Regions from separate parts of the Bradyrhizobium sp. NBAIM08 genome, predicted to be linked through region 3. Evidence: predicted binding sites of a transcription regulator. Region 3 holds the regulator's gene; each other region holds the start of a gene.
The links. The regulator LexA, encoded in region 3, represses DNA repair genes until DNA is damaged. The targets are predictions, from matches to a motif close to TGTTCNNNNTGTGTTCNG.
Positions count from the first base shown of each region.

Region 1: a site for LexA is predicted at 4,937-4,954, ahead of I6F37_RS35365 (DUF3072 domain-containing protein). Genes of this name have one in related genera too.
Region 2: a site for LexA is predicted at 5,061-5,078, ahead of I6F37_RS16850 (DNA recombination protein RmuC). Genes of this name have one in related genera too.
Region 4: a site for LexA is predicted at 4,914-4,931, ahead of I6F37_RS26265 (YifB family Mg chelatase-like AAA ATPase). Genes of this name have one in related genera too.

Region 1 is NZ_JADYVR010000018.1:66,762-74,363, forward strand. It holds gene I6F37_RS35335 (HAMP domain-containing protein) at 1-2,083, shown strand, start outside; gene I6F37_RS35340 (HWE histidine kinase domain-containing protein) at 2,097-3,584, shown strand; gene I6F37_RS35345 (hypothetical protein) at 3,581-3,802, opposite strand; gene I6F37_RS35350 (hypothetical protein) at 3,944-4,201, shown strand; gene I6F37_RS35355 (hypothetical protein) at 4,298-4,540, shown strand; gene I6F37_RS35360 (hypothetical protein) at 4,654-4,875, opposite strand; gene I6F37_RS35365 (DUF3072 domain-containing protein) at 4,991-5,185, shown strand; gene I6F37_RS35370 (DUF6496 domain-containing protein) at 5,276-5,593, shown strand; gene I6F37_RS35375 (hypothetical protein) at 5,600-5,962, opposite strand; gene I6F37_RS35380 (Do family serine endopeptidase) at 6,232-7,602, opposite strand, start outside.
Region 2 is NZ_JADYVR010000004.1:451,692-459,293, reverse strand. It holds gene I6F37_RS16880 (DNA polymerase III subunit gamma/tau) at 1-230, shown strand, start outside; gene I6F37_RS16875 (YbaB/EbfC family nucleoid-associated protein) at 257-577, shown strand; gene recR (recombination mediator RecR) at 579-1,181, shown strand; gene I6F37_RS16865 (hypothetical protein) at 1,270-1,704, shown strand; gene I6F37_RS16860 (MFS transporter) at 1,839-3,200, opposite strand; partial or broken gene I6F37_RS16855 (GIY-YIG nuclease family protein) at 3,396-3,697, opposite strand; gene I6F37_RS16850 (DNA recombination protein RmuC) at 3,831-5,030, opposite strand; gene def (peptide deformylase) at 5,200-5,727, shown strand; gene fmt (methionyl-tRNA formyltransferase) at 5,805-6,728, shown strand; gene truA (tRNA pseudouridine(38-40) synthase TruA) at 6,867-7,602, shown strand, end outside.
Region 3 is NZ_JADYVR010000001.1:170,401-178,002, forward strand. It holds gene I6F37_RS00815 (alpha-hydroxy acid oxidase) at 1-615, shown strand, start outside; gene I6F37_RS00820 (HAD family phosphatase) at 644-1,267, shown strand; gene I6F37_RS00825 (hypothetical protein) at 1,426-1,629, shown strand; gene glp (gephyrin-like molybdotransferase Glp) at 1,849-3,057, shown strand; gene lexA (transcriptional repressor LexA) at 3,234-3,935, shown strand; gene I6F37_RS00840 (hypothetical protein) at 4,325-4,762, shown strand; gene I6F37_RS00845 (GAF domain-containing protein) at 4,976-5,917, shown strand; gene I6F37_RS00850 (ComEC/Rec2 family competence protein) at 5,927-7,602, opposite strand, start outside.
Region 4 is NZ_JADYVR010000008.1:170,765-178,366, forward strand. It holds gene I6F37_RS26240 (type II and III secretion system protein family protein) at 1-1,450, shown strand, start outside; gene I6F37_RS26245 (CpaD family pilus assembly protein) at 1,500-2,231, shown strand; gene I6F37_RS26250 (AAA family ATPase) at 2,228-3,517, shown strand; gene I6F37_RS26255 (tetratricopeptide repeat protein) at 3,637-4,434, opposite strand; gene I6F37_RS26260 (PilZ domain-containing protein) at 4,515-4,760, opposite strand; gene I6F37_RS26265 (YifB family Mg chelatase-like AAA ATPase) at 4,989-6,527, shown strand; gene I6F37_RS26270 (hypothetical protein) at 6,636-7,103, shown strand; gene I6F37_RS26275 (PAS domain-containing hybrid sensor histidine kinase/response regulator) at 7,332-7,602, shown strand, end outside.

The sequences.
Region 1 (7,602 bases), on a different contig from region 3:
GGCCCGCCGCGCGCTCGAGGAGAAGGCGACCGAGCTCGCGCTGACGTCGAAGTACAAGTCCGAATTCCTCGCCAATATGAGCCACGAGCTGCGTACGCCGCTGAACTCGATCCTGATCCTCGGACAGCAGCTCAGCGACAATCCCGATGGCAACCTCTCGGCCAAGCAGGTCGAGTTCGCCCGCACCATCCATGGTGCCGGCACCGACCTGCTCAACCTCATCAGCGACATTCTCGATCTCTCCAAGATCGAGTCCGGCACCGTGACGGTCGACGCCGAGGAAATCCTGACCGCGAACCTGCTCGAGACCGTCGGCCGGCCGTTCCGGCACGAGGCGGACAACCGCAACCTGTCGTTCAAGATCGACGTCGATCCGAACCTGCCGCGCAGCATCGTGACCGACTCCAAGCGGCTGCAACAGGTTCTGAAGAATCTGCTCTCCAACGCCTTCAAGTTCACCGCCGACGGCGAAGTGCGCCTGAAAGTCGCCGGCGCAATCGGCGGCTGGGGGTCGGATCATCCGGTGCTGAACTCGGCGCCGGCCGTGATCGCCTTCGAAGTGTCCGACACCGGCATCGGCATTCCCCTGGAGAAGCAGAAGCTGATCTTCGAGGCGTTCCAGCAGGCCGATGCCGGCACCAGCCGCAAATATGGCGGCACCGGCCTCGGCCTTGCGATCAGCCGCGAGCTTGCCAGCCTGCTCGGCGGCGAGATCCACCTGCGCAGCGCGCCGGGCAAGGGCTCGACCTTCACGCTCTATCTGCCCTTGAAATATTCCGGCCCGACCCTCGCGCCGCGGGCGCCGGCGTCACAGCAATACGGCCAGCCGCCGGCGCTGCAGCCTGCCGCGCCTGACCAGCAGCGCGTTATCGAGCAGCTGCCCGACGACCGCCTCAACCTCGAGCCCGGCGACACCATTCTCCTGATCGTCGAGGACGATCCGCATTATGCCCGCGTGCTGGTCGATCTGGCCCGCGACAAGGGCTTCAAGGTCCTGGTCGCCGCGCGCGGCGCCGAGGCCCTCGAGCTCGCCAAGCAATACCAGCCGACGGCCGTCTCGCTCGACGTGTTCCTGCCCGACATGCTCGGCTGGACCGTGCTGAGCCAGCTCAAGCACAATCCGCTCACCCGCCACATCCCGGTCCAGATCATCACGCTCGACGAGGACCGCCAGCATGCGCTGGCGCGCGGCGCCTTCTCCTTCGTCAACAAGCCGACGACGACCGAGGGCGTCTCGGCCGCGCTGACGCAGATCAAGGAATATGCGCGGCCGCGGCGCAAGCGGCTCTTGATCGTCGAGGACAACGAGGCCGAGCGGCTCTCGATCCGCGAGCTGCTGCACCACGACGACATCGAGATCCTGGCCACGGATACCGGGGCAGGCGCGCTCACGACGTTGCGCGAGCAACCCTGCGATTGCGTGGTGCTCGACCTCAGGCTGCCCGACATGAGCGGCTTCGAGGTGCTCGATCAGATCCGCAACGACGAGGCGCTGTCGAACATCCCCGTCGTGGTGTTCACCGGCCGCGAGCTCTCGGCCGAGGAGGATGCGGAACTCCACACCATGGCACGCAGCATCGTGGTCAAGGGCGTGGAATCGCCCGAGCGCCTGCTCGACGAGACCGCGTTGTTCCTGCACCGCGTGATCACGGAGTTGCCGCTCGAGAAGCAGCGCATGCTGGAGAAGCTGAACAGTTCCGACGAGGACCTGATCGGCAAGACCGCCCTGCTCGTCGACGACGATGCCCGCAATATCTTCGCGCTCTCGAGCGTGCTGGAACGACGCGGCATGAAGGTGCTGACGGCCACGACCGGCAGCGAGGCGGTGACACTGGTCGAATCCAATCCGGAGATCGCGATCGTGCTGATGGACATCATGATGCCGCAGATGGATGGCTACCAGACCATCGGCGTGATCCGCGAGAACCCGGCCTTCGCCCGTCTGCCGATCATCGCGTTGACGGCCAAGGCGATGAAGGGCGACCGGGAGAAATGCCTCGAAGCCGGCGCGTCCGACTACCTCGCCAAACCGGTCAACACCGACCAATTGCTGCTTGCGATCCGCATGTGGCTGCATCGCTGAGTTGGACACGCGCATGGACCAGGAAAAGGTCAACATCCTGCTCGTCGACGACCAGCCGGCCAAGCTGCTCGCCTATGAGGTGATCCTGAAGGATCTCGGCGAGAACCTCGTGATCGCCTCCTCGGGCCGCGAGGCGTTGGAGGTGCTGCTCAAGACCGAGATCGCGGTGATCCTGGTCGACGTCTGCATGCCCGAGCTCGACGGCTTCGAGCTCGCCGCGATGATCCGCGAGCATCCGCGTTTCCAGAAGACCGCCATGATCTTCATCTCGGCGATCCAGGTCAGCGACATCGACCGGCTGCGCGGCTACGAGATGGGCGCGGTCGATTACGTGCCGGTTCCGGTCGTGCCGGAGGTACTGCGCGCCAAGATCAAGGTGTTTGCCGAGCTCTACCGCAAGACGCGCGAGCTCGAACGGCTGAACCACGAGCTCGAGGATCGCGTCCGCGCCCGCACCGCGGAACTGGAGGCTTCCACCGCGAAGCTGCGCGAGAGCGAGCAGCGGCGCAGCATGGCGATCGCGGCAGGCAAGATGGGGTCCTGGGACTGGGACTGGATCAGCGGCGATTGGATGTGGGACGAGGGGCAATACAATATCTTCGGCGTCAGCCCCGACAATTTCGAGATCAATCCGGCCAACGTTCAGGCCCTGCTGCACCCCGACGACGTCGACCAGTTGCGCAAGGCGATCGCCGAGTTCAACAAGGGCACACGCGCCTATGAGACGGAGTTCCGCATCATCCGGCCCGACGGCGAGGTGCGCTGGTGCGTCGGCACGGCGGCCGCAACCACGGACGAGAGCGGGCGCGTGGTGCGCGTCAGCGGCGTGACCGTCGACATCACCGAGCGCAAGCGCGCCGAGGAGCGGCAGAACCTGCTGGCGCGGGAAGTCGATCATCGCGCGAAGAACGCGCTGGCGCTGGCGCAGTCGATCGTGCGCCTCACCCGGGCCGACGAGGTCAAGGCCTATGTCAACGCCGTCGAGGGGCGCATCAATGCGCTGGCGCGCGTGCACACCATCCTGTCGCTGTCGAGCTGGCAAGGCGCCGAGCTCTCCAGGCTGATCGACGAGGAGCTTGCGCCCTACTCGCTAGGCGACCAGATCAAATTGGCAGGGCCCGAAGTTCAGTTGCTGCCGGCGACGGCCCAGACGCTGGCGCTCGCACTGCACGAGCTCTTCACCAACTCGGCAAAGTACGGCGCGCTATCCACGCGAGCGGGGCGGCTCGCGATCGATTGGCAGGTCGACGAGGAGCTGCTCACGCTGAGCTGGGAGGAATCCGGCGGTCCCCTGGTCAAGACCCCGAAATCGCGCGGCTTCGGCACGCGAAGCCTGCTTGCGAGCATCGAGTCCCAGCTTGGCGGACAGGCGCAGTTCGATTGGCGCGCCGAGGGCCTGCTGTGCCGTCTTGAGGTGCCGTTGACACGCAAGACCGCGGCGGCTGCACCAAGCAAGTTCGACACCGCCGGCGCTGCCGAATTGCAACGCGCATCCGGTTAACCTGACGCTGCGCTGCTCATGCGCTGCACCGTGCGTGGTTCGCGCGCGACGCGCCCTTCGAGCCAAGCTTCCGTTCGGGCGAGATCGCGCAGCGCCCTCGCGTAGCGGCGGGCCGCGCTTCGCTCCGCGCCAAGCGGAAGCTTGCGCGCCTTGCGCAGGATGTCCGCGGCCGCGTTGCGATAGGCCAGCGAGCGGTAAAGAAAGACGACCTTACCCATATCGATGTTCCCGTTTTGCTGGCGCCCATCTTGGCAAGCCCGGCATGAACGCCGGATGAAACGGGCGGTAACAATTCCTTCAGCGGAACGGAACCCGGCGATCACATGCGCGTTGGCGTGGCAAGTTCGGGATGCCGTCCCATGCGCACCAAGAAGTCGTCTGAGCTGATCTCTGCCAGCGGCCTTATCAAGCTGATGACGCATGCAATGATGGGCGCAGCGCTAGGCCTCATTTTCAGCCTCACGCTCGTCCTGTCCAATCCAGCCGTCGCCAACCTGCTGAACAATGGCGGAAGCCAGGCCGCGATGGTCTTCGCCCTCACCTTGGTGACGACCTTTGCGATCGGCGCGACGCTCACCGGCGCCGTGTTCATCCTGGCCGAGGACAAGCAAACTTGAAGCGTGCGTGACGTACGGAAGATACTTCGCCGGGAACTCCTGCCGCGACGCGCCGTTTTGCTGCCTGCGTCAATTTAACTCAGGGAGTTCCCCCGCATGAACACGACCAAGCTCGCTCTCGCCGTAATATTGGCAACCGGCCTTGCCGCCGCGCCGTTTGCCGCCCAGGCCAAATCGCACAAGGCCAAGCATGAATCCTCGATGTCGTCGGCACAGACCACCGGCGCCAACACCAAGTCCTCCAAGGGCGCTGATCCTTCCGGCCAAGGCGGCGCCGGTCCCGGCTCCGATCAGGGCGGCACCATGACCAACACGGGCGGCCTGACCAACACCAAATAGGCGCTCCCAGGAATCATGAAGGGCTCCGCATTGCGGAGCCCTTTGTCTTCTATCTTTGGGTTCGGCACTCGGCGGGTTCGGCACTCGGCCTTCAGTATCCGGCGCCAAGGATCTCAGCGGCGCTCGGCTGCGCGCGCGGAGTTGCCGCCTGTCTTCACGGCACGAAGCCGCACCCGGTCGCGGACGTTCGGCAGTACGTCGCTGCCGCCGGCAGCCTTCCATTCGGCGATCAAGAGATTCATCTTCCGGCGCAGGTCCATCTGCGCCAGGGCCCTTTCCGTACAGTCGTGATCGCGCTCGACGAGGTCGCGCACCGACGCCTCGACGTCGGCCATCTCAAGCCTCAAGGCTCTGATTTTACGTCGAATTTCATTAATTCTGTTGTCCATGCCTTGTTAGAACAAAATAAGAACATATAGTCAAGTCACGATTTCAGGACGGAGACGCCAGATGCAGGTTCAAGGTAAATACGACGCCAGATTTTTCCTGGGCGAGCAGATGACGCGGGCGCAGGGCCTAAAGCTAAAGCGGCTCAGCGAAGAGGCCTATCAGCCCGGCCAATATGCGCGGGATCTGTCCTTCACCGAGGCCGCCCGGCGCATCCAGGTGCTGGAAGCGGAGATCGAGCTGGCAAACTCCTTCTAGAGCATCGCATCGCGCTTTAGGCCTGCGCCGTTCCACGCTCCCGGAACCATGGCTGTGCAGAATGGTTCTCCCCGCCGAGGGAGAATATGCATGGCACGCAAGGCAAAAAAGCGCCGCTACTCACGCAGCTCGGGAAGCGATGTCGCCACCGAGATGCGGCGTTACAAGAAGGGCACCGCGAAGAGCGGCCGTGGCGGGCGCGGCGGCCGCGTCAAGAACCGCAAGCAGGCCATCGCGATCGGACTGTCGAAGGCACGCAAGAAGGGCAAGAAGGTCCCGAAGAAGGCTTCGAAGCGCAAGAGCGCCAAGAAGACGTCCAAGAAAGCATCCAAGAAAACGTCCGGGACGTCGTCCAAGAAATCGTCGAACAAGAAATCATCGAAGCGCAAATCCAAGCGGTCGCGCTGACCCGCCTCAGATCATGCTCCCCGGCATGAAGCAGCGGATCGAAATCCCGAACGCAGTCTTGACCGGCCACACCATCGTGCGGCCGGCCCGGTTGGGCTCGGTGATGACGGCCTCATCCGGCACATCGATCCACTGTCCGTCGATGCGGACACGGTAGCGCCCGTTGTGCGACTCCCAGTCGAGATCGGCAAGGGCGAAACCGTCCGCGTCCGAGCAGCACGGACCGAGATGGCTGCGCAAACTGTCGAACCATGGCTTCAGAGGAGAATTCGCGTAGCGGCCGTCGTCGCGCCCGAGCGCGTTTCCCCCCGAGAGCACCAATGGCGCCACGAGCAGCGCACTCCTGAGCGAGAGCTTCAATCGATCCATGTCGGCACCGATCACTTGTGAACCACCGGCGAGTTCCACAAAGCGCCGGGAGGCTCGAAGTTCCACGCTTGCAACCCCTCTCAGCGGCGACGTTGGCGCAGAGCACCGAGGCGCCCTGCGAGTGTGATCAGCGAACACGGCTTTTTCGGACGCACCAGGTCATCATCCCTGCCGTTAACGAGAATGTGACCGGCCTGGTGCGGACGTGACGTGTGTGCAAAAGGCGGCCCGAAGGCCGCCTTCCTGGATTGGTAAGGGTCGAGTTGACGTTATGCGAGTGGCACCGCAACGAAGCGGGTGGCCTCCGCGCTTCTGACCTGAAGCAGCACGCTGCGCTTGCCCGACGATTTGGCCTGCGCCAGCTCGGAGCGCACCTCGCCGACATTGCTGACAGCCTTGCCGCCGACATTGAGGATGACGTCGCCGGTCCGGATGCCGCGTTGCGCGGCCGGGCCTTGCGGATCAACCTCGGTGACGACGACGCCGTTCTGGCCTGCGCCCTGGACGTCACCGGCGGGCGCCAGGCTGAGGCCGAGGCGCGGCGTGCCGGCACCCGGCTGTCCGCTGCCCTCGTCGGCATTGCCACTGCCATTGCCCTTGGCCTGCCGCTCGTTCGGCAACTCGCCGAGCGCCAGCGTCACCGTCTTGCTGTCGCCCTTGCGGAAGACATCGAGCTTCACGGACGTGCCCGGCGTCAAGCCCGCGATGGTGCGGGCGAGGTCGCGGGAGTCCTTGATCGTGGTGCCGTTGACGGCGGTGATGACATCGCCCGCCTGGATGCCGGCCTTCGCCGCCGGGCTGCCATCCTGCGGATTGTCGACGATCGCGCCCCGCGCCTCCTTGAGCCCGAGGCTGTCGGCGATATCCGACGTCACCGGCTGCACCTGCACGCCGAGCCAGCCCCGGGTGACCGCGCCCTTGTCCTTCAATTGCGCGACGACGAGCTTGGCGGTCGAAGCCGGGATATCGAAGCCGATGCCGACCGAGCCGCCCGAGGGCGAGAAGATCGCAGTGTTCACGCCGATCACGTTGCCGTTCATGTCGAAGGCCGGGCCGCCGGAATTACCCTTGTTGATCGGCGCGTCGATCTGGATGAAGTCGTCATAGGGACCGTTGCCGATGTCGCGGCCGCTGGCCGAGACGATGCCGGCGGTCACGGTACCGCCAAGACCGAAGGGATTGCCGACCGCGACCACCCAGTCGCCAATGCGCGGCTTCTGGTCGGAGAACTTGACGAACGGAAAGTCCTTCTTGCCGTCGACCTTGATCAGCGCGAGATCTGTCTTCGGATCGGTGCCGACCACTTTCGCGGTGTAGGTCGTGCCGTCGTCCATCGTCACCTGCACGGACTCGGCGCGATCGACGACGTGATTGTTGGTCACGGCATAGCCGTCGGCGGAGATGAAAAAGCCGGAGCCTTCGCCCGTGATCATCTGGTGGCGCTGGCGCGGCATGCCGTTCGCGCCGCCCGGAAAGCGGAAACCGAACTGTCGCGAGAACTGGTCGAACGGCGTGTCCTCGTCCGAATCCATCCGGTTCTGCTGCAGCATCGCGCTCTTGTCGTTGTCCTGATCGATTTTGACCCGCACCGAGATCACAGCGGGTTTGACCCTGCTGACGAGATCGCCGAAGCCGGGCGG
Region 2 (7,602 bases), on a different contig from region 3:
TCTCCAACGAGCAGGGCCAGCCGACTTTGCGCTCGGTGAACCAGGCGGCTAAGCAGGAGCATGCCCGTACCGCGGAAGCCGATCCGCGCGTGCAGGAGGTGCTGTCGCGTTTCCCCGGCGCCAAGGTCGTCGAGGTCCGCAGGCTTGCTCCCGAGACGCCGGAAACCGATATTAACGCCGACTATGGCAGCGACGATCCGCCCGACGGTTCCGACGGCGACGATCTCTGAACCATTCTTTCCAAGGACACGCACCCATGGCTGATTTTCTCGGCATGATGAAACAGGCGGCGCAGCTGCAATCCAAGATGCAGGAGATGCAGGACCAGCTCGCCAACGTCGAGGTCGAAGGCATCTCCGGCGGCGGTCTCGTCGCCGTGCGCATGACCGCGAAGATGGACGTCAAGGGCATCAAGATCGATCCTTCGCTGATGAAGGCCGAGGAGCGCGAGGTGCTGGAAGACCTGCTCGTCACCGCCCTCGCTGATGCGCGCCGCAAGGCCGAGACCGCCATGCAGGAGAAGATGCAGGCCCTCACCGGCGGGCTCGGCCTGCCGCCGGGGCTGTTCGGCCAATAAAATGGGCGCTGTTGCAGGTCCCGAGATCGAGCGGCTGGTCCAGCTGCTCGCGCGGCTGCCGGGCCTCGGTCCGCGCTCGGCGCGGCGCGCGGCGCTGCATCTGATCAAGAAGCGCGAAGCACTGATGATGCCGTTGTCGAGCGCCTTGCAGGTGGCGCTGGACAAGGTCCAGGTCTGCAAGACCTGCGGCAACATCGACACGCAAAATCCCTGCACCGTCTGCACCGATCCGAAGCGCGATCCTGCGATCATCGTCGTCGTCGCCGATGTCGCCGACCTCTGGGCGCTGGAGCGGGCCAATGCGACCCAGGGGCGCTATCATGTGCTCGGCGCGACATTGTCGCCGCTCGACGGCGTCGGCCCGCAGGATCTGACCATCGACGCGCTGGTGGCGCGCGCCCATGATTCGCAGGTGCACGAAATCATCCTGGCGCTGAATGCGACGGTGGACGGCCAGACCACGGCGCATTACATCACCGACCTGCTTCAGGACGCCAATGTGAAGGTGACGCGGCTCGCCCACGGGGTTCCCGTCGGCGGCGAGCTTGATTATCTCGACGAAGGTACGCTATCGGCTGCGATGCGGCAGCGCACCCTGTTCTAGAGCGTTTTCGAGCGAAGTGGATACCGGTTCGCGTGAAGAAAACGCGTCAAAACAGGAATCTCCATCCAGACTTTACGGAACGGACGACATGACGAAACTTTTCGCCACGCGATGGGCTTTGGTCGCGACGATGCTGATGCTGGTGACCCCGGCCATCTCCGCGCAGCAGGGCGACGCGGCGCTGCCGCCGTCCAAACCCGGCAAGCCGATCAACACTGGCGATGTGCTCTCCGGCGAGCTCAACGCGATGAAGGTGCGCGACGTCAAGAACGGCAAGCGCGTCGCGACCTACCAGATCACGTCGGAACCGCGCCGCCTGCCGCCGCCGAACGGGCTCTGCAATCTCGAAACCGGCCCCGAGACGTTCCAGCTCGTCACCTCCAGCGAGGCGCAGGCCGCCCAGCTGAAATCCTTCGTCGGCAAGGAGATCTCCGTGAAGGTGGACGAGGTCGCCTGCGCCAGCGATCCCGGCCAGATGAGCGAGGCCGTGATCACGAAGTGGAGCCTGATCAAGAAGCAGTAGGGGTGGAGTCGTCTCCCCGATTCCGGTGTCATCGCCCGCGAAGGCGGGCGATCCAGTACGCCGCAGCTTCTCGGTCGATCACGACTGTCTCGGAGTACTGGATGCCCCGCCTTCGCGGGGCATGACAGGGGTGCCTACACCCGCACCGGCCCCAGTGCCTCGAAATGCCCGCGCTTCTGCAAGTACGCCAGCAACATCAGGCTCGGGATGGCGACGAGGACGGAGATCGCGAAGAACATCGGCCAGCCCGTCGCCTTCGCCAGATAGCCTGCGCCCGACGACAAATAGGTCCGTCCCACCGCGGCGAGCGCCGTCAGCAGCGCATATTGGGTCGCCGTGTGCAGCGGGTTCTGGCACAGCGCCGAGAGATAGGCGACGAAGATCACGGTGCCGATGGCGTTGCAGAAATTGTCGGAGGTGATCGCGAGGGTCAGCGCCCATTCGTTGACGCCGACAATCGCAAGCCACGAGAACGACAAATTGGACATCGCCTGCACGATGCCGCCGATCCACAGGCTGGTCGCGAGCGAATAGCGTCGGGCCACGAAGCCGCCGGCAAAGCCGCCGGCCAGGGTCGCGATGATGCCGACGCCCTTGACGATCACGGCATAGTCGTTCCGCGTGAAGCCGATGTCGATGACGAACGGCACGGTCATGTTGCCGGAGAACGCGTCGGTGAACTTGAACAGCACGACGAAGGCGAGCACGACCCATGCTTCCTTGCGTCGCAGGAATTCCGAGAACGCGCCCAGCGCCGCATGGAACACCCGCGTGAGCGCGCCCTCGTCCTGCGTGGCGGCCTCGGCGCGCGCGGATTGTGCGGGCTCGGTGGCGGCGAGCGCAGTCGCCGTGCCGATCAGCACCAGAGCCGCCATCACCACATAGCCCCACATCCAGGCGGCGCCACGCGGGACGATCGCCTCGAAGCCGGTGACGATGAACAGGGCGCCTGCAGTCGAGACCAACATGCCGATGCGATAGGCCGCGACATAGGCGGCCATGCCGGCGGCCTGCTCGCTTTCGGGCAGGCTCTCGACGCGGAACGCGTCGACCACGATGTCCTGCGTCGAGGACATCGTCGCGACCAGCAGCGCGCCGAGCGCGACCAGCAGCGGCGAACGTGCCGGATCGGTCAGCGCCAACAGCAGAATCGCGCCGATCAGCAGCAGCTGCGCAAACACCAGCCACCCGCGGCGACGTCCGAAGGCCTGCGTGAACAACGGCACATGCAGCGCATCGACCAGCGGCGCCCACAGGAACTTGAGCGTGTATGGCGTTCCAACCAGCGCAAACAGCCCGATCGTTCCAAGATCGACCCCGGCTTCGGCCATCCACACCAGCAGCGTCGATCCCGACAGTGCCAGCGGCAGCCCCGAGGAGAAGCCGAGAAACAGCACGATCAGCACCCGCGGCTGCAGGTAAACGGCAAGGATGTCGCGCCAGGAGGGCGAGGCGGTGGAAGTCGCGGCGGGGGAGGTCGCGTCGGGTGCGGTCATGGGGGGCGTGTTAGCAGATTCTGGGAGAAAAGACTCTCGCGGTAGCTGGTGAGACGGGAGAGCTTCCATCACGCTCGGTGTCATCGTCCGCGAAGGCGGGCGATCCAGTACTCCGCGGCGTCTCGGTTCAACCACACGGGCTGCGGAATACTGGATGCCCCCTCTTCGCGGGGCATGACATTGAGCATGACGCCATCATGATGGTCCGGCTATCCCAGGATAGAGGTCATCCCAGTTTGGGTTATGCTGCTCGATCAAGCGGACCTTCCAGGCCCTATTCCACTTCTTCAACCGCTTCTCCCGCTTGATCGCATTCTCGGGATGGTCGAACTGCTCGAAATAGACAAGTCGGGCGACGTCGTACTTCTCCGTGAAGCTTTCGATGACCTTCAACCTGTGCTGCGCCACCGGCGGATGAGATCGTTCGTCACGCCGATATAGAGCGTACCGCCAATTCGGCTGGCGAGAATGTACACGTAGTACTGGCGTGGATCCATCTTCGCCTTCCATTCCGCCGTCATCGTCCGCGAAGGCGGGCGATCCAGTAAACACCGGCACGTCGGCTTAACAACGATCGTCACGGCGTACTGGGTGCCCCGCCTTCGCGGGGCACGACAGTGTGCCCTAGTCTCACTCCCCCGCCTGGAGCTTGCGCGGAAACAGCTCTGCCGCTCCCGTCGCCACCAGCCGCGGTGTCTCCGGCGCATCGCTCTTGCTGAAATCGAGCTCCTCGATGCGGCCTGCGCGCTTTTCGATCTTGTCGGCGGAGATCAGCACTTGGCGGACGTCCTCGTTCACGTCGGCAAAATGCTTTTGCAGCTTGAGCACGCGGTCGCGCAGGCGCCCCAAATCGTCGCCGAGCTTGATCACCTCGGTGCGGATCTGGTCGGCGGCGTCGCGCATGCGCGCGTCTTTCATGATCTGCTGCATCACCTGGATCGCGAGCATCAGCAGCGACGGCGACACCAGCACGACGCGGGCGCGATAGGCCTTCTGGATCACGTCGTCGAAGCCGTCATGGATCTCGGCATAGACCGATTCCGACGGCACGAACATCAGCGCCATCTCCTGGGTCTCGCCGGTGACGAGGTATTTTTCCGCGATGTCGCTGACATGCTTCATCACGTCGCCGCGCAGCCGCTGCGTGGCAACGCGCCGCTCCTCGTCGGTGCGGGCGTCGTGCAGCGCCGTCATCGCCTCCAGCGGAAACTTCGCGTCGATGCAGAGCGGGCGCTGGTCGGGCAGGAACACGACGCAGTCCGGTCGCTTGCCGGTCGAAAGCGTGAACTGGAACTCGTATGAGCCTTTGGGCAGACCGTCCTGGACGATCGCCTCCATCCGCGCCTGGCCGAAGGCGCCGCGCGACTGCTTGTTGGCGAGTACGTCGCGCAGAGTGGTCACCTGCGTGGTGAGGTCGGTGAGGTTCTTGTGCGCGTTGTCGATGATGCCGAGCCGTTCATGCAGCGCGCGCAGGCTCTCGATGGTGTTGCGGGTCGAATGTTCCATGGACTGGCCGACCCGATGCGTCACCGAATCAAGCCGCTCGTTGACCGCGCGCGCCATCTCGGCCTGGCGGCCGGCGAGCGCCTGGGTCATGGCGTCGACCCGCCCCGAGGCCTCGCTCTGGGCGTGCAGCACCTGGGCGAGCCGCTCCTCGAGCTCGTCGGCACGGATTGCGTTCGCCATGGCGAGTTCCGCGCCACGCCGCCCCGAGCGCGCGATCACAACCGCAATCACAACCAGCAGGATGAGGACGAGCGCACCGAAGCCGATCAGCGCATCGACGATGCGCACCGGCCAGTCGCCCAGCATGACAATGATCTCGTTCATGCCGCCTTGTAGCCGATTCGCTGCGCTCTCGCGAACGAAGAGGGAACATTCTGGGTTAACCGGCCCCTAATTTTCATGGCTAATGAAAGGTGAAGTTTTATGGTTAGCGAGGGGTTAAGGGGTTCCGGCCCGCATTGACCGCATCCGGCGCGCGGCTTAAATCGCGGCCATGGCCCTCAGAGAAATCATCATCCTGCCCGACAAGCAGCTGCGCCTGGTCTCCAAGCCGATCGAGAAGGTCACTTCGGAGATCCGCAAGCTTGCCGACGACATGTTCGAGACCATGTACGACGCGCCCGGCATTGGGCTGGCGGCGATCCAGGTCGCGCAGCCGCTGCGCCTGATCACGATGGACCTCGCCAAACGCGACGAGAACGGCGAGACCAAGCCGCTGCCGCGCGTCTTCATCAACCCCGAGATCATCGCCTCGTCCGAGGAACTGTCGGTCTACGAGGAAGGCTGCCTCTCGATCCCGGAATATTACGAGGAGGTCGAGCGGCCCGCGAAGGTGCGCGTGCGCTTCACCGATCTCGACGGCAAGGTGCACGAGGAGGATGCCGAAGGCCTCTACGCCACCTGCATCCAGCACGAGATCGACCATCTCAACGGCGTGCTGTTCGTCGACTATCTGTCCAAGCTCAAGCGCGACCGCGTCATGAAGAAGTTCGAGAAAGCCGCCAAGCGCGCGGCGGAGTGATAATTCCTCCGCCGTCATGGCCGGGACAAGCCCGGCCATGACGAGTACCTTGCTCGTTTCAAGGATTGTCTCGTCACATGCCCCTCCGCCTGATCTTCATGGGCACGCCCGATTTCTCCGTGCCGACGCTGCTCGAGCTGGTCGCGCATGGGCACGAGATCGCGGCGGTCTACACCCGCGCGCCCAAGCCGGGCGGCCGGCGCGGCCTGCAATTGCAGCCGACCCCGGTCGAGGAGGCCGCGCGAAAGCTCGGCATTCCCGTGCTGACGCCGAAGACGCTGAAGTCCGAGCAGGCGCTGGCGGAGTTCCGCGCGTTCGATGTCGACGCGGCCGTTGTCGTCGCCTACGGCATGATCCTGCCGCAGGCGATCCTCGATGCGCCAAAACTCGGCTGCTACAATCTGCACGCATCGCTGTTGCCGCGCTGGCGCGGCGCCGCGCCGATCAACCGCGCCATCATGGCTGATGATGCCGAGAGCGGCGTGATGGTGATGAAGATGGATGTCGGCTTAGATACCGGCGACGTCGCCATGGCCGAGCGCATCGCAATCACCGACGGCATGACCGCGCTCGACCTGCACGATCGTCTGTCCCGCCTTGGCGCCGACCTGATGGTGCGCGCGATGGCCGCGCTCGAACGCGGCGGGCTCCAGCTCAAGGCGCAGAGCGAGGACGGGGTCACCTATGCCGCCAAGATCGAGAAGGCCGAGGCGCGGATCGATTGGAGCAAGCCGGCGCGCGCGGTGCTGCGCCACATCCACGGCTTGTCGCCGTTTCCCGGTGCCTGGGCCGAGCTGGGGGATGCGCGCGTAAAAATCCTGCGTTGCGAGTTGGCGCAAGGCTCCGGCGCGCCTGGCGAAATGCTCGACGATCAGCTTACCGTCGCCTGCGGCGACGGCGCCATCCGCATCATCGAGCTGCAGCGCGAGGGCAAGGCCCGCATGCAGGCCGCGGACTTCCTGCGCGGCGTGCCGTTAAAGGCGGGATCCAAATTCACCTGACACTGTCATACCCCGCGAAGGCGGGGTATCCAGTACGCCGAGGCTTCTCGGTCAATCGGATAAGCTGCGGAGTACTGGGTTGCCCGCCCCAGTGCGCAACAGCGCACAAGGCGGGCAATGACGACGAAACTGGACACGATGCCCCGCTACAAGCTCACCATCGAATATGACGGCGCGCCATTCTTCGGCTGGCAGGTGCAGGACACGCTGCCATCGGTGCAGGGCGCGCTGCAAGCCGCGGTGAAGGCGATGACTGGTTCGGATCTGCGCGTGCACGGTGCCGGCCGCACCGATGCCGGCGTGCATGCGCGCGGCCAGGTCGCCCATGTCGACGTCGACAAGCAGTTTCCGCCGGGCCGTTTTCGCGACGGGCTCAACGCGCATCTGCGCCCGCATCCGATCGCGGTGCTCGAGGCCGAGATCGTGCCCGACGATTTCGAGGCGCGCTTCTCGGCGGTCAAGCGCCACTACCGCTATCGCATCGTCAACACTCGCGCCAATCTCGCGCTCGATGTCGGCCACGCCTGGCGCGTGCCGCGCAAGCTCGATGCCGACGCAATGCACGCGGCGGCGCAGCGCCTGCTCGGCAAGCACGATTTCACCACCTTTCGCGACACCGAGTGCCAGGCCAAATCGCCGGAGAAGACGCTCGACCAGCTCGACGTGATCCGCGATGGCCGCGAGATCAACGTCATCACCTCGGCGCGCTCGTTCCTGCACAGCCAGGTGCGCTCGATGGTGGGATCCCTGGTCTGGGTCGGCGAGGGCCGCTGGACCGCCGACGATCTCTCCGCCGCACTCAAAGCCCGCAACCGCGCCGCCTGCGGCATCGTCGCCCCGCCCGAGGGGCTGTATTTGATGAAGGTGGATTATT
Region 3 (7,602 bases):
CTGACCGTCGACACCGCCCATTACAGCCGTCGTGAACGTGACATCGCCAAGCGCTACGTTCGCGAGAGCCGCCTGCGCGCCACCGGCGGCGATTTCCAGAAGGGCCTGGAGTGGCGGACCGTGAAGATGATCAAGGACACGTTCAAAATTCCGCTGATCCTCAAGGGTATCGCCACGGCCGAGGATGCGCAGATCGCGCTCGATCACGGCGTCGAGTGGATCTACGTCTCCAACCATGGCGGGCGCCAGCTCGACCACGGCCGCGGCGCCATGCACGTGCTGCCGGAGATCGTCGACGCCGTGAAGGGCCGCGCCAGGATCATGGTCGACGGCGGCTTTTGCCGCGGCACCGACATCGTCAAGGCGATCGCGGCGGGCGCCGACCTCGTCGGCATCGGCCGGCTGCAATGCTGGGCGCTGGCGGCAGCCGGCGAAGCCGGCGTCGCGCGGATGCTGGAGTTGCTCGAAGACGAGGTGCTGCGCTGCCTCGGCCTCCTGGGCGCCACCTCATTCGCCGAGCTCGACAAATCCTGCCTGCATCCGGCGGCCGCCACCAACGCGCCCAGCGTGTTCAGCGCGTTCCCGCTGTTCGACCACGAGCCCTATCGTTACTGACGCGCCATACCGAAGTGAAAAGGACGCAATGACATCGCTCTCTCCCGGCAGCGCGGATGCGCTGCTGTTCGACCTCGGGCGCGTTGTGCTCGACATCGACTTCTCCAAGGCGATCGCCTGCTGGGCGGGACATGCCGGCTGCCAGCCCGAGGCCATCATCGCGCGCTATGTGCGCGACGAGGCCTACCGGTTGCACGAGATGGGCAAGATCAGCGATGGGGACTATTTCGCCTCGCTGCGGTCCTCGCTCGGGATCGGCATCTCGGATGCGCAATTCCTGGAAGGCTGGAACGCGATTTTCGCCGGCGAGATGCCTGATATCGCCGAGCTGTTGCCGCGGGCGGCGAAGCAGATGCCGCTCTATGCCTTCTCCAACACCAATCGGCCGCACGTCGACTATTTCTCGAAGGAATATGCCGGTCTGCTCGGCCATTTCCGCGAGCTGTATCTGTCCTCCAGCATCGGCCTGCGCAAACCGGATGCCGAGGCCTTCGACCATGTCGTGGCGGCGATCGGCGTGCCGGCCGAGCGCATCGTGTTCTTCGACGACCTCGCCGAGAACATCGAGGGAGCGCGGGCGCGCGGGTTGACCGCCGTGCATGTCACCTCGCCGCGTGATGTCGGGAACGCATTGAAAGCACTGGGGATCTGAGCCGCGGGAAAGCCCGGAGCGCGCTCACTTGCCGGAACAAAAACTGCTGAAAATGTGGAACCTGATCACTTTGTGCATTTTTATACAGAGTTCCGGGAACGGAATACCACCCTTCGGACTCATGAGTCCGTTGGGACTTCTACATTGGACTGATCGACGTGCTGGGCAAGACCTATCTCACCAAGCAAGCCTCTCTCCTGCTCGAATTCGCCAGAACCACCTCGGATTCTGACCTCTCCGCCAAGCTGATCAGCAAGGCCGCCGACCTAAAATCCCAGGCGGACCCGCTGCCGGACAAGGATCAGGGTCCCAAGCCGCCCGACGTCGCGGACATCAGTCCGGGCGATCCGACGGGGCGTTGAACGATGTTGGCCGTGGCGCTCGTCATTCTCGTCCTTGCCATGGCAATCCTCGTTCCGGTCTGTCTCGCCTTCCGCATCATGCCGCGGCGGAGTTGAGCCGACCTCCTCCACCCCGCGATCACGCAGGATAAATCATCCCGCGTGCTGCTTTGCCTCACGCCTGCACTCGGCTAGAACTCTCGCCGCCCATTGACTGATGTGCTCAGCAGGAGTTCGCCCGTGGCCCTGATGCCGGTTTCTGACGCGCTTGCCGCGGTGCTGGCCGGCGTCGAGCCGCTGGCTGAACAGATGGTTTGCCTCGACGAGGCCTACCATCGTGTGCTCGCCCGCGATGTCGCGGCGCGGCGCACGCAGCCGCCGGAGGCGATGTCGGCGATGGACGGCTATGCCGTACGCACGGCCGACGCGGCAAACGATTCGAGGTTGACCGTCGTCGGCGAGGTCGCGGCGGGCCGGCCGTTCGCGGGAAGCGTCGGCCCCGGCGAAGCCGTGCGGATCTTCACCGGCGGCGTCGTTCCCGACGGCGCCGATGCCGTCGTGATCCAGGAGGACACGGCTGCCGACGGCAAACATGTGACGATCAAGGAAGCCGCCAGTTTCGGCCGGCACATCCGCCCTGCAGGCGTCGACTTCCGCGAAGGCGACGTGCTGCTGCGCAAGGGAATCCGCCTCACCGAGCGCGATCTCGCCCTTGCCGCCGGAATGAATCATCCGCATCTCGCCGTCATCCGCCGCCCGAGGGTTGCCGTTCTCGCCACCGGCGACGAGCTCGTGATGCCGGGCACCACGCCTGGTCGCGGCCAGATCGTCTATTCCAACGGCTATGCCCTGCATGCGCTCGCCCGCAGCGAGGGCGCCGAGACCATCGACCTCGGAATTGCCGCCGATACACTGGAGGCGACGTCCGCCGGCATCCGCCGCGCGCGCGAGAGCGGCGCCGACATCCTGATCACGACCGGCGGTGCCTCGGTCGGCGACCACGACCTGGTCCAGCAGGCGCTCAAGGGCGAAGGCATCGCGATGGCGTTCTGGAAGATCGCGATCCGGCCGGGCAAGCCGATGATGCACGGTCGGATAGGCGCGATGCGCGTGATTGGCCTGCCCGGCAATCCCGTGTCGTCCTACGTGTGCGCCTTCCTGTTCATGGTCCCCTTGATTCGCGCCCTGTCGGGCCGTTCAGCGATTCATCATCGGCGCGAGCGCGCCGTGCTGGGCCGCGATCTCGCCGCCAACGACCAGCGCGAGGACTATCTGCGTGCGCGGCTGGAGGAGCGCGACGACGGCACGCGCGTCGCCCTTCCGGTCAGCCATCAGGACTCCTCCCTTCTTGCGAATCTCGCTGCGGCACAGGTACTTCTGGTGCGCGCACCGTTCGCGCCGAAGGCCGAGGCAGGCACGCCTTGCGAGGTGCTCCGGCTGCCCGTCTGAGCCGCCCAGCCACACGCATTCCGCGAGCTTGGCCGCGTTCACCATAAATTAAGCAGTTGCGGAACACATATCGAACATATAGTGTCCGTTCATGATTTGTTTCGAGGATGTAGCGGCTTAGTGCCGGCTTCATCGTGTCGGAATCGAACGACATCAACCGGGGGACTTTGGTCGAGATGTTGACGCGCAAACAATACGAGCTTCTGCGGTTCATCAGCGAACGTCTGAAGGAAAGCGGCGTGCCGCCGTCCTTCGACGAGATGAAGGATGCGCTCGACCTGCGCTCGAAGTCAGGCATCCATCGCCTGATCACTGCGCTCGAGGAGCGCGGCTTCATTCGCCGCCTGCCCAACCGCGCCCGTGCCATCGAGGTGATCAAGCTGCCCGAGCTCCAGGCCGCCGCCGGCAATCGCCGTGGCTTCACCCCGAGCGTGATCGAGGGCAATCTCGGCAAGGTGCGCGCGAGCTCCAGCCCGCCCGCGGACGAGGGCGAGCGCCCCGTCGCGGTGCCCGTGATGGGCCGCATCGCCGCCGGCACGCCGATCGAGGCGCTGCAGACCCGCAGCCATACCATCAGCGTGCCGCCGGACATGCTCGGCTCGGGCGAGCACTACGCGCTCGAAGTGCGCGGCGATTCGATGGTCGAGGCCGGCATCCTCGACGGCGACATGGCGCTGATCCAGCGCAACGAGACCGCAAATACCGGCGACATCGTGGTGGCATTGATCGACGACGAGGAGGCCACGCTCAAGCGCTTCCGCCGCCGCGGCGCCTCGATCGCGCTTGAGCCCGCCAATGCCGCCTACGAGGTCCGCATTCTTCCGCCGAACCGCGTGAAGATCCAGGGCAAGCTGATCGGGCTTTACCGGAAGTACTGATACGGGAAACATCAAGCGCCGCGCGCGTTTCGATCGGCATCGGCGATCCAGGATCGGAGCGGATACTTGTCCGCTCCGGCTGGACGGTTTCTCTGGTTCTGCGCCGGCTGTCCGGTCCATCCTCCCGCGCGACATTCGCCCGCGCAGGCGCACAGCAATCTCGCTCTGCTTCACCGGTAGAGTTGTGCCGGCAGTGCTGATAGCTCCGGCCGAATGCAAGGACGCGAGGTTTGTTCCTATCGAATCCGGGAAAGATAATGTGATCGCGCGCTGCGGACGCGAGCCGCAGATTTGCCCATAACCGAGCAGAGCGTTGTATGCTTCCACTCTGATAGAGGCCTGCGCCTCGAAAGAGACGCGGGTCGCTATCCCAGCATGAGGAGCACCCGATGTGTGACTACAGCCTGCATGCCGTCGCGACGCGCCCCGCCGAAGTCGGCGAGACGATCGTCACGACAACCTTCCGCGGCACCTCGACGCGCGGTTTCGCTTCCGAAGCCGATCCCTCCGTCGCGGTCTGTCTGCTGCCGGGGACGGAGCTCGCTTTCGCCGACAATGTCCGCTACGACAACCGCTGGATCTGGACGCGCACCGTGAACTCTCGCGTCGGCAAGTTCGGCAAGATCGACCCGCACATTCCCGATCGCCATCATGACGCGATCGAATTCCCCGACGGCAAATACGTGCTGGTGACGCAGCTCGTCGAAGGCCAGCGCGCGACCGTGCTGCAATTGCCGGTGACGCAGCCGGTGCCCGAGCGCGAGCACAAGCCGCAGATCGTCGCCGAGACGCGGCCGCCCACGATCACGCGCTTGCCGATCGGCTGACGCCCTGCGCCCGACGGGGCGAGGCCCGGATTGAAATTACCGTCGCCGGCCGAGGCCGGCGAGCCCGGTGAGTTTGTGTTTCAGGACATTCGATCGGCGAGCCTCCGCGCCTCGTCGCCGCACGAAGTTTGAGCCGTCCTGCCTGAATTTTGAACGTCCGCTCCGCAGCCAGATGACCGATGCTGCAATGGCTTGAGGCGGCGGACAGGCTCCATGAAGACCTTCATTCGCGTCGTTGAACTCTGGGTACCCGACCGGGCGCGCATGCGGCTGGAATTCGGCGGCGGCCTCTACGACGAAGGGCTGTCCGCGTTCAAGGCCGTCAGCGAAGAGCTGCACTTCGGATATGACGAGGGACTTCCAGGCAAGGCCTGGGCCTGTGCCCACCCCGTCATCCTCACGAAATTCGCCAACTCCTATTTCAAGCGGACCGATCAGGCCGTTGCGGCCGGCCTCACCTGTGGCGTGGCGGTGCCGGTGTTCGCGGGCGAATTCCTGCAAGCCGTGCTGGTGCTGTTCTGCGGCGACGACGAGGCGCATGTCGGCGCGATCGAGCTCTGGCACAACGATCCTGATCTCTCGCATGAGATGGGGCTCGTCGATGGCTATTACGGCACGGCGGACATGTTCGAATTCAACTCCCGCCACACCAGATTTCCGCGCGGATTCGGCCTGCCCGGACGTACATGGAAGGCGGGCCTGCCGCTGATCATCAAGGACCTGCACGACGCCAAGAGCTTCCTGCGCTGGGAGGACGCCGCCAAGGTCGGGATCAATCTCGGCGTAGGCGTGCCCTATCGAACCGGCACCGACCAGACCTGGGTCATGACATTCCTCTCCGCGCAGGCAACGCCGATTGCGCGACGCTTCGAGATCTGGGTCCCGAACGAGGCCCGTTCGGCGCTGGTCTTTCGCGCCGGCGATTGCAGCGCGCAGATCGACCTTGCCGCACGCTATGCGGCGCAGTCCATCGCCAGGGGCGAAGGCAGCATCGGCGGCGCCTGGGCCGTCGGCATGCCCGCGCTCAACGACGAGCTCACCCGTGACGGCTCGATCGCCGGCTCCGAAGCCCGCGCAGCCGGGCTGAGCCGAATGGTGGCCCTGCCGGTCATCGGCGACGCAAGGCTTAGCGCCGTGCTGGCTTGGTATTTGTAATCGCCCGCGTCAATCGTCGGCCTGCAAGTCGGCCTCCGACGGCGTTGCGTCCCGGTTGCGGGGCACGGCCGTCTTCGGCACGAGGCTGCCGTCGAAATCTCCCTCGCCGGCGCCGGCCGGCAACCAGGGACGGCTTGCCCCTCGCGCCCTCACCGCCTGCACCGAAAAACCCTCTCCGCTTCGCGTCAAGGCCAGCGCGCCCTGGCTGGCAAGACGCGCCCGATCGACCACCATCGCCGCGCAATCGGACGGCGCGGGCCGCGCCGTCACCACCAGCGCGGCGCGGCTGCAATCATCGGCCAGCGCGTCGATGCGCGTCGCCAACGCGATCAGCCTTCCGTCCGCGAGCGGCGCCACGCAGCCGGTCTCGTCACACGACACCCCACTCGCCAACGAGGCGTTGCCGGCATCGCGCGGATCGGCATCGGCAGCCAACCACTCCTTCAGCAGGAAGCTGTCCTTGCTGGCGCGGATCACCTGCAAGCGCCCATCCCCGCCCCGGATCGCGACGCTCGCGCCATCCCCGGCAATCAGGATATCGGGCTGCCGCACCGACAGTCCCCAGAGGATCGCTGCCAGCAGCACCAGGGCGCCGGACCAGCGCAAGGGCGTGCGCAACAGGCCCATCACGATGAGCCCGAGGCTCGCTGCGATCAGCGGCGCGATCCCGAAGGCGGGAATGCGGCCGACGGCGCCCGGCAGGGCCGCCACCCAGCGCGCGACCAGGACCATCCACTCGATGCCGATCCCCATCACCCACCAGAACACGCCGTCGAGCCCGAAGGGCGCCGCGAGCAGCCCCAACAGCCCGGCCGGCATCACCAGCGCCGAGACCACCGGCATGGCGCCGAGATTGGCGAGCACGCCGTATGGGGTCACGCGATGGAAGTGGAAGGCGGCGTATGGCGTGGTCGCGAGCCCCGCGATCAGCGAGGCCAGGAACAGCATCGCGATCTCCCGGCCGCCCCACAACGCGATCCGCGCAGTCGCGGAATGATCGGGCGATGCGAGCAGGTTCGGCATGCCGATCTGCACCAGCGCCACCAGCCCGAGCGTTGCCGCAAACGACATCTGGAAGCTTGGATGCACCAACGCCTCCGGCGCGACCGCAAGCACGATCAGCGCGGCAACCGCCAGCGTGCGGAAGGTGATGGCGCGGCGGTCGACCATCACTGCGATCAGCACCACCGCCGTCATGAAGAACGATCTTTGCGTCGCAACCTCCGCGCCCGACAGCAACAGGTAGAACGCGGCCGCGACCAGCGCCGCGGCGGCCGACCATTTCTTGATGGCAGAGCCGGCCGCCAGCCCCGGGATCAAGGCCAGCAGCGCGCGCACCGCGAAGAAGACGACGCCGGCGACGACCGCCATGTGATAGCCGGAGATCGACAGCACATGGCCGAGTCCCGAGACGAACATGGCATCGTTCACGGGCGCGGTGATCGCATCGCGCCGCCCCGTGAGCAGCGCCGTCGCAATCGCGCGGTTGTCGCCTTCGAGCGTTGCGCGGATGCGCGCGTCGATCGCGTCGCGCAGGCCCTGCATGAAGGCGGCATAGCGCAGCCGCAGGCCGCCGCCATCCGGCGGTGTGGACGCCGTGATCGCGCCCATCACGAAGCCGGAGGCGCCGATGCCCTGGAAGAACATGTCGCGCGAGAAATCATAGCTGCCGGGGCGCACCGGCG
Region 4 (7,602 bases), on a different contig from region 3:
GACGATGTTGGTGCTGGGGCTGCTCGCGGCTTCCGGCGTCCTCAGTGCTGCGGAGGCGCCGGTCGGCGACCAGGCGCCGATGCAGGCGTCGGATCTCGGCTTATCGTCGGTTGGGACTATCGCACCGGCGCGGTCGCGCTTTCTGTCGCTCGGCATCGGCAAGTCCGTCGTCATCGACCTGCCGCGCGAGGTCAAGGACGTGCTGGTGGCCGATCCCAAGATCGCCAATGCGGTGATCCGCTCGGCCCAGCGCGCCTATATCATCGGCGGCCAGGTCGGCCAGACCAACGTCGTGTTCTTCGCCGCCGACGGCCAGCAGGTCGCCTCCTATGACATCGCGGTGAAGCGCGACCTCAACGGCATGCGAGCAGCGCTGCGCCAGTCGCTGCCGGGCGTCCAGATCGAGGGCGTCGGCGACAGCGTGATGCTGACCGGCTCGGTGTCGAGCCCGGTCGAGGCCCAGCAGGCCGGCGACGTTGCCGCAAAGCTGGTCGGCGGCGCGGACAAGGTCGTCAACAACATCGTCGTGCGCGGCCGCGACCAGGTCATGCTCAAGGTCGTGGTCGGCGAAGTCCGCCGCGACATCGTCAAGCAGCTCGGCGTCGATCTCAGCGCCAGCCTGAATGCCGGCACGGCGGTGGTGAATTTCAACAATTCCAACCCATTCTCGGTCTCTGGCGGACCGATCGTCAGCAGTAATGGGCTCGGCGTCACCGGCCTCGCCAAGGGCGTCGCCACCGTCAACGCCACGATGCGGGCAATGGAAAGCGCCGGCGTCATGCGGACCCTGGCCGAACCGAGTCTGACCGCGATCTCGGGCGAATCCGCCACTTTCATCGCCGGCGGCGAATTCCCGATTCCCGGGGGCTACGCCTGCGATCCGGTCACTCACGTCTGTACCACCCAGGTCACCTACAAGAAGTTCGGCATCTCGCTGAACTTCACCCCGGTCGTGCTCAGCGAAGGCCGCATCAGCCTGCGCGTGATGACCGAGGTCTCGGAGCTGTCGAACACCAACTCGATCACGTTGACGCAGGCCGTGACCGGGTCCTCGACCAACTCGATCACCATTCCATCGATCCAGACCCGCCGCGCCGAAACGACCCTGGAGATTCCCTCGGGCGGCTCGATGGCGATGGCCGGCCTGATCCAGCAGCAGACCAAGCAGGCGATCAACGGACTGCCCGGTGTCGACCAGGTGCCGATCATCGGCGCGCTGTTCCGCAGCCAGGACTTCGTCAACAACGAGACCGAGCTGATGGTGATCGTGACGCCTTACGTGGTGCGCGCGGTTGCCCAGAAGGAATTGTCGCGGCCCGACGACGGCTTCGCGCCGGCCTCGGACGCACAGAGGGCGCTGCTCGGCCGGGTCAACCGCCTCTATGGCATCGCGAGCCGTGTCGATCCGGTCGCCGGCACGCCGGGCGATTTCGGCTTCATCATCGACTGAGACGAACGGTTCGGGGACCGGGCAAGGCAGGGGCAGGAGGGATCAGGGGATGACGACAACATCAGCCGATCGACGGCGCAATTTGCGGTTCGCACTGGCACTGACGGGCCTCTCCGTCATGCTCGGCGCCTGCAACACCACCGAGATCGTCACCCAGACGGTGCCGACCGATTATCGCCAGCGCCATCCGATTGCGGTGCAGGAAGGCAAGAAGTCGATCGTGATCTTCGTCGGCAATAGCAGGGGCGGCCTCTCGGCTGCGCAGCATTCGGACGTCGCGGGCATCGCGCGGGACTGGATGCGCGAAGGCACCGGCTCGGTCGCCGTCGATGTGCCGGTCGACACCGCCAATTCGCGCGCGGCCGCCGCAACCTATCAGGAGATCCGCTCGGTGCTCATGTCCGGCGGCGTGCCGTCGCGCGCCATCGTCCGGCGGCCCTATCGCCCCGATGATCCCGGGCTGCTGCCCACCATCCGCCTGAGCTATTCCAAGATCACCGCGGTCGCCGGCCCCTGCGGGCTTTGGCCCGAAGACGTCGGCCCCAACATCCTCAACCCCGGCTACACCGAGAACCGCCCCTATTTCAATCTGGGCTGCGCCAGCCAGCGCAATCTCGCCGCGATGATCGACAACCCGGCTGACCTCGAGCAACCGCGCGCCGAGACGCCCGCCTATACCGCACGGCGCGAGATCGCGTTCGATCGCTATCGCAAGGGCACGACGACGACGACCACCTATCCCGAATCCGACAAGGCCAAACTCAGCGATACCGCCAAATGACAGGCATCCACGACGAAGACGCGGACGATCCGCAGCATCCCGAGGAACACATCGCCCCGGTTCCTCGCATTTCGGTGCAAGCCTTCTGCGAGACCGAGCAGACGCTCAAGGCGGTGACCGCGGCTGGCCAGGACCGCCGGCTCGCCAAGGCCCATCTCAGCGCCAAGGATGGCGGCCTCGCCGCGGCGATCGAAGCCTATGAATCGATGCCGACGCCGAACGTGATCGTCATCGAGTCCGACGGCACGCGCGACATCCTCGAAGGACTGGACGACCTCGCCGGCGTCTGCGATCCCGGCACACGCGTGGTCGTGATCGGTAGCCCCAGCGACACCGCGCCCTATCGCGAGCTGGTGCGCCGCGGCGTCAACGACTACGTGGTCGGCCCGGTCGAAACCATCGACGTGGTCCGCTCGATCTGCAGCCTGTTCTCGGCCTCGGAAGCCATCATCACCGGCCGCGTCATCGCCGTGGTCGGCGCCAAAGGCGGCGTCGGCGCGTCCACCGTCGCGCATAATCTGGCCTGGACCATCGCCCGCGATCTCTCGCTCGATTCCGTCGTGATCGATCTCGACCTCGCCTTCGGCACCGCGGGCCTCGACTACAACCAGGATCCGGTGCAGGGCATCGCCAACGCGGTGCTGTCGCAGGACCGGCCGGACACGGCGCTGATGGAGCGCCTGCTCGCCAAATGCACCGATCGCCTCAGCCTCCTGGCGGCGCCCGCCACGCTCGACCGCGTCTACGATTTCGGTGCTGAAGCCTTCGATGCCGTGTTCGACACGCTGCGCATGACGACGCCCTGCATCGTGCTCGACGTGCCCCATCAATGGTCCGGCTGGACCCGGCGCGCGCTGGTGAACGCCGACGACATCGTGATCGTGGCCGAGCCCGATCTCGCCAATCTACGCAACACCAAGAACATGCTGAGCGTGCTGAAGGCGGCGCGACCGAACGACCGGCCGCCGCTGTACTGCCTCAACCAGGTCGGCATGCACAAGCGTGCGGAGATCGAGGTCAAGGCCTTCGCCAAGACCATGGAGAGCCAGCCGATCGCGGTGATCCCGTTCGATTCGAAACTGTTCTCGACCGCGGCCAATAACGGCCAGATGATCGCGGAGGTCTCCAGGACCCACCGCACCACCGTTCTGTTCCAGAATATGGCGAACCGCCTCGCCGGCCGCGGCGAGGTGAAGAAGCCGAAGCGCTCGCTGCTCGAGCCGCTTTTGAAGAAGCTGAAGGGCAAGTCGGGGCGCAGCTCGGCCCCGCATCGCAAGGCGTCGTAGGCGCGGCTTATTTGAGCATGATCTCCGCGCAAACGCCTTCCGCGTTTGTCGCGAGGGAAAACCGCTTCACACTTTGCGCTGACGCGGCCCTTCGGGTCCGGATCATGCTCTAGGGCGGACTACCTGTCCGCCCGCTGCTGCTTTTTCGCCAGCAGCTGCTTCAGCGCCGCGACCTTGGCCGCGGCCTGGTCCGGCGGCAGATCTGCCTTGACGAGGATTTCGGCCTCGGCCTCGCGACCCTGCAATCCCAGCACGAGCGCCAGATTGGCGCGGACCCGCGCATCGTTCTGATTGCGCTGATGGGCGCGGCCGAGCACCTGTTCGGCCTTCGATAGATTATTCTGCAGCATGTAGGACAGGCCGAGATTGGACAGCACGGTCGGCTCGTTCGGCACGATCTTCAACGCCGCAGCGTAATATTGCTGGGCTTCCTCGTTGCGGCCGAGCTGGTCGAGCACAGCGCCCTGCGCCGACAGGATGCGCCAATCGGGATCCTCGGGCGAATGCGCCCGGCCGAGGACGTCGAAGGCCTGCTGGAAATTGCCGTTGTCGGCGAGCGCGCGGCCGTAGCCGGCGAGCAGCGCCTTGTTGCCAGGACGGGCGAGCACGGCCTGCTCCAGCACTGCGACCGCCTGCGCGCGCTGGCCGCTGCCACGCAGCGCCTTGCCGTATTCGAGAGCAATGGCGGGATCGCTCGGCTTGGCGCGATAACGCTCGCGAAGTGCGTCCATCTCCGGCGTGGGGTCGGCCTTGCTGTCGGACTTGCCGTCAAACTTGGCGGCGGACTCCCGCTTGCCGCCGAGCGCACCGGTGACGTCGTCGATGCCGGCCGTCTGACAGCCGCCGAGGGCGAGGATCAGGACGGCGGAACACAGATATCCCGCCGGGGATAAGGCGAGGAACGAACGCTTGGGCATACTCTGATCACTCGGCAACTGATCAGAGATGCTTACCCATTAACGCTAAAGTCCCGTTAAGGAGGCGCGCCTGTTGAGGTTCAGTCGACGAACTCGGCGCCGAATTCGCAGCCGATGCGCCAGCGCAGGCGGCATTGGCGGGAATAATCAGGCGCGAAGATGATGGTGAATTGCGGCGGCACTTCCAGAAATTCCGCCACCACTTTCACGCCGCCATCCGAAATGTCCGTGATCGTGCAATCCCGCGGCAGCGAGCCCGCGCCAAAATGGATCTTGGCGAGGCGGCTGCACACCCGACGTTCGCTTCTCCGGCGATTTGCAAGCATTTGAACTGTTCACCCGTTAGACCACGGCCCATCCCGCAGCCCTAGGAGTAGCGGACATTCGTTGGAATGTGCTGAGGAGAGAAGGCGGCATTCGAGACGTAGTGTCTGGGCTGCGTTTACGATTGGTTAGGATTTGACCGGCCGCCAAGCGATTGTTCCCGTATTGTTCTTGCGGAAACGGCCGCGCTCTGCTACCCCTAATTGCAGCAATGGGCAGGCTGGTTCGGCATGGTTCAGCGGGTTTCTACCGTCGCCTTTGAGGGGATCGAGGCCCGCGCGGTCGACGTGCAGGTGCAGGTCGCGCCTGGCCTGCCGGCCTTTGCCATCGTCGGCTTGCCGGACAAGGCGGTGTCGGAGGCGCGCGAGCGGGTGCGCTCGGCGCTGATCGCCTCGGGGCTGGCGCTGCCGGCGCGGCGGATCATCGTCAATCTGGCCCCGGCCGACCTCCCGAAGGAGGGCAGCCATTACGACCTGCCGATTGCGCTTGGGCTGATGGCCGCGATAGGCGCCATCCCGCCCGATGCGCTGACCGGCTTCACCGTGCTCGGCGAGCTCGGCCTCGACGGCTCGATCGCGCCGGTGGCCGGCGTCCTTCCCGCCGCGATCGGCGCCAATATGCGCGAGGAAGGACTGATCTGCCCGGCGTCCTGCGGCTCCGAGGCGGCGTGGGCGAGCCCGGACATCCAGATCATTGCCGCACACTCGCTGATCCAGATCGCCAACCATTTCAAGGGCACCCAGGTGCTGTCGCGGCCGACGCCGAAGGTGCACGAGGCCGCCGCCTCGACGCTCGACCTGCGCGACATCAAGGGCCAGGAAAGCGCCAAGCGCGCGCTGGAGATCGCGGCCGCCGGCGGGCACCACCTGCTCATGATCGGCGCGCCGGGCGCGGGCAAATCGATGCTGGCCGCGCGCCTGCCCTCGATCCTGCCGCCGCTGTCGCCGAGCGAGCTGCTCGAGGTCTCCATGATCGCCTCGGTCGCCGGCGAGATCGAAGGCGGCGCGCTGACGGCGCGGCGCCCGTTCCGCTCGCCGCACCATTCCGCCAGCATGGCCGCGCTCACCGGCGGCGGCGCGCGCGCCAAGCCCGGCGAGATCTCGCTGGCACATCAGGGCGTGCTGTTCCTCGACGAATTGCCGGAGTTCGATCCGCGCGTGCTGGATTCGCTGCGCCAGCCGCTGGAGAACGGCGAGGTCGCGGTGTCGCGCGCCAATCATCGCGTCACCTACCCTGCCCGCTTCATGCTGGTCGCGGCGATGAATCCCTGCCGCTGCGGCAATGCGTTCGAGCCCGGCTATGCCTGCAAGCGCGGCCGCATCGACCGCTGCACCGGCGATTACCAGGCGCGCATCTCCGGTCCGCTGATGGACCGCATCGATCTGCGCATCGAGGTGCCGGCGGTGACGGCCGCCGACCTGATCCTGCCGCCGCCGTCGGAAGGATCGGCCGAGGTCGCTGCCCGCGTGGCGGCGGCGCGCGACATCCAGCTGGCGCGCTATGCGGATGCAGGCCTGCCCCATGTCCGCACCAATGCTGAAGCCCCCGCCTCCGTGCTGGAGGAGATCGCAAAGCCGGACGCGCAGGGCCAAAAACTGCTGCGCGACGCCGCGGAGACCATGCGCCTGTCGGCGCGCGGCTATCACCGCGTGCTGCGGGTGGCGCGCACGCTGGCCGACCTCGACCATGCCGACAAGATCGGCCGGCTGCACCTCGCCGAAGCGCTGTCGTACCGCGCACTCGCGGAGGATGTGCGCCAGCTGGCTTGATCATTCCGCGCATCAACCCGGCGGTAACGACTTTCCTTTACGCTCTGCAAACCATAAGGCCCGACGCGTTTCGGTTGTGAGTTCCCGGGGCCTAGCGAGTAGAGCGTCATGTTGCGTTTCAAGTTCCTGGCCTCGGCTGTTCCCCTGTTGGCGGCTGCGGTGTTCGCCCGCGCCGAGATCGGATCGGTGTCGCATCCCTGCATCGCGCTGGGCGACACATCGGTCGAGCTCACCTCGCTGTTCTGGACCGCCGGTGTGCATGTCGCCTTCACCGACGATCCCGCGCGGGCAACGGTGCGGGTCCAGATCACCGAGGATGCCGACGCCGCGGATTTTGCCGTGGTCGACGACGGCCTCGGCTCCGAGCCTGACACCTGCCAGGCCAGCCCTTCGACGCGTCTCGTCTCGATCGCCGCGCAGCCGGTCGACGGCGGCCAGGTGGTCTATCTCTCCAGCGAAGGACCGGCGGATTACCGCATCTATGTGCGCTCAAAGACGTTCTCGCCGCGCGAGGCGGCGGCGCTGATCGTCGGCGCCCGCGGCGGCCATGGCCGCTTCCAGGCGGCATCGCTTTAGAGCTTTGTGTTTGAGCATGATCTCCGCGCAAACGCGTTCCGCGTTTGTCGCGAAGGAAAACCGCTGCACACTTTTCGCTAACGCGGCCCTTCGGGTCCGGATCATGCTCTGACCCGTTAACGTCTCGTCAACCCTGTTCGGAGGCGGCGCCACCGCCGCAATTTGTTCGCAAGGTCGGCGGGCCATCGTCGCACGCGGCGGCGGGGTTTCAGGCAAGGGTCGGTTGCGATGGGTCGGACGTTCCGGATCAAAGTGCGCATGCGTCGTTTCAGGCGACGGCATCCGAGGCTCGCTTTCGCGATCCGCTCCTTCATGATCTTCTCGGCGACGTTCGGCGGCGCCTATGGTTTCGTCTCCGGCAGCCGGTCCGACAATTCCGGCTACGATCCCCACACCTTTGCGATCGGCGCCAGCTTCCTGTTCGCGCTCGCCTGCCTCGGCCTTGCGACGCTGAGCATGCGTCTGCGCTTCGTCAATAAGCGGCTGCGGACGCTCGCCG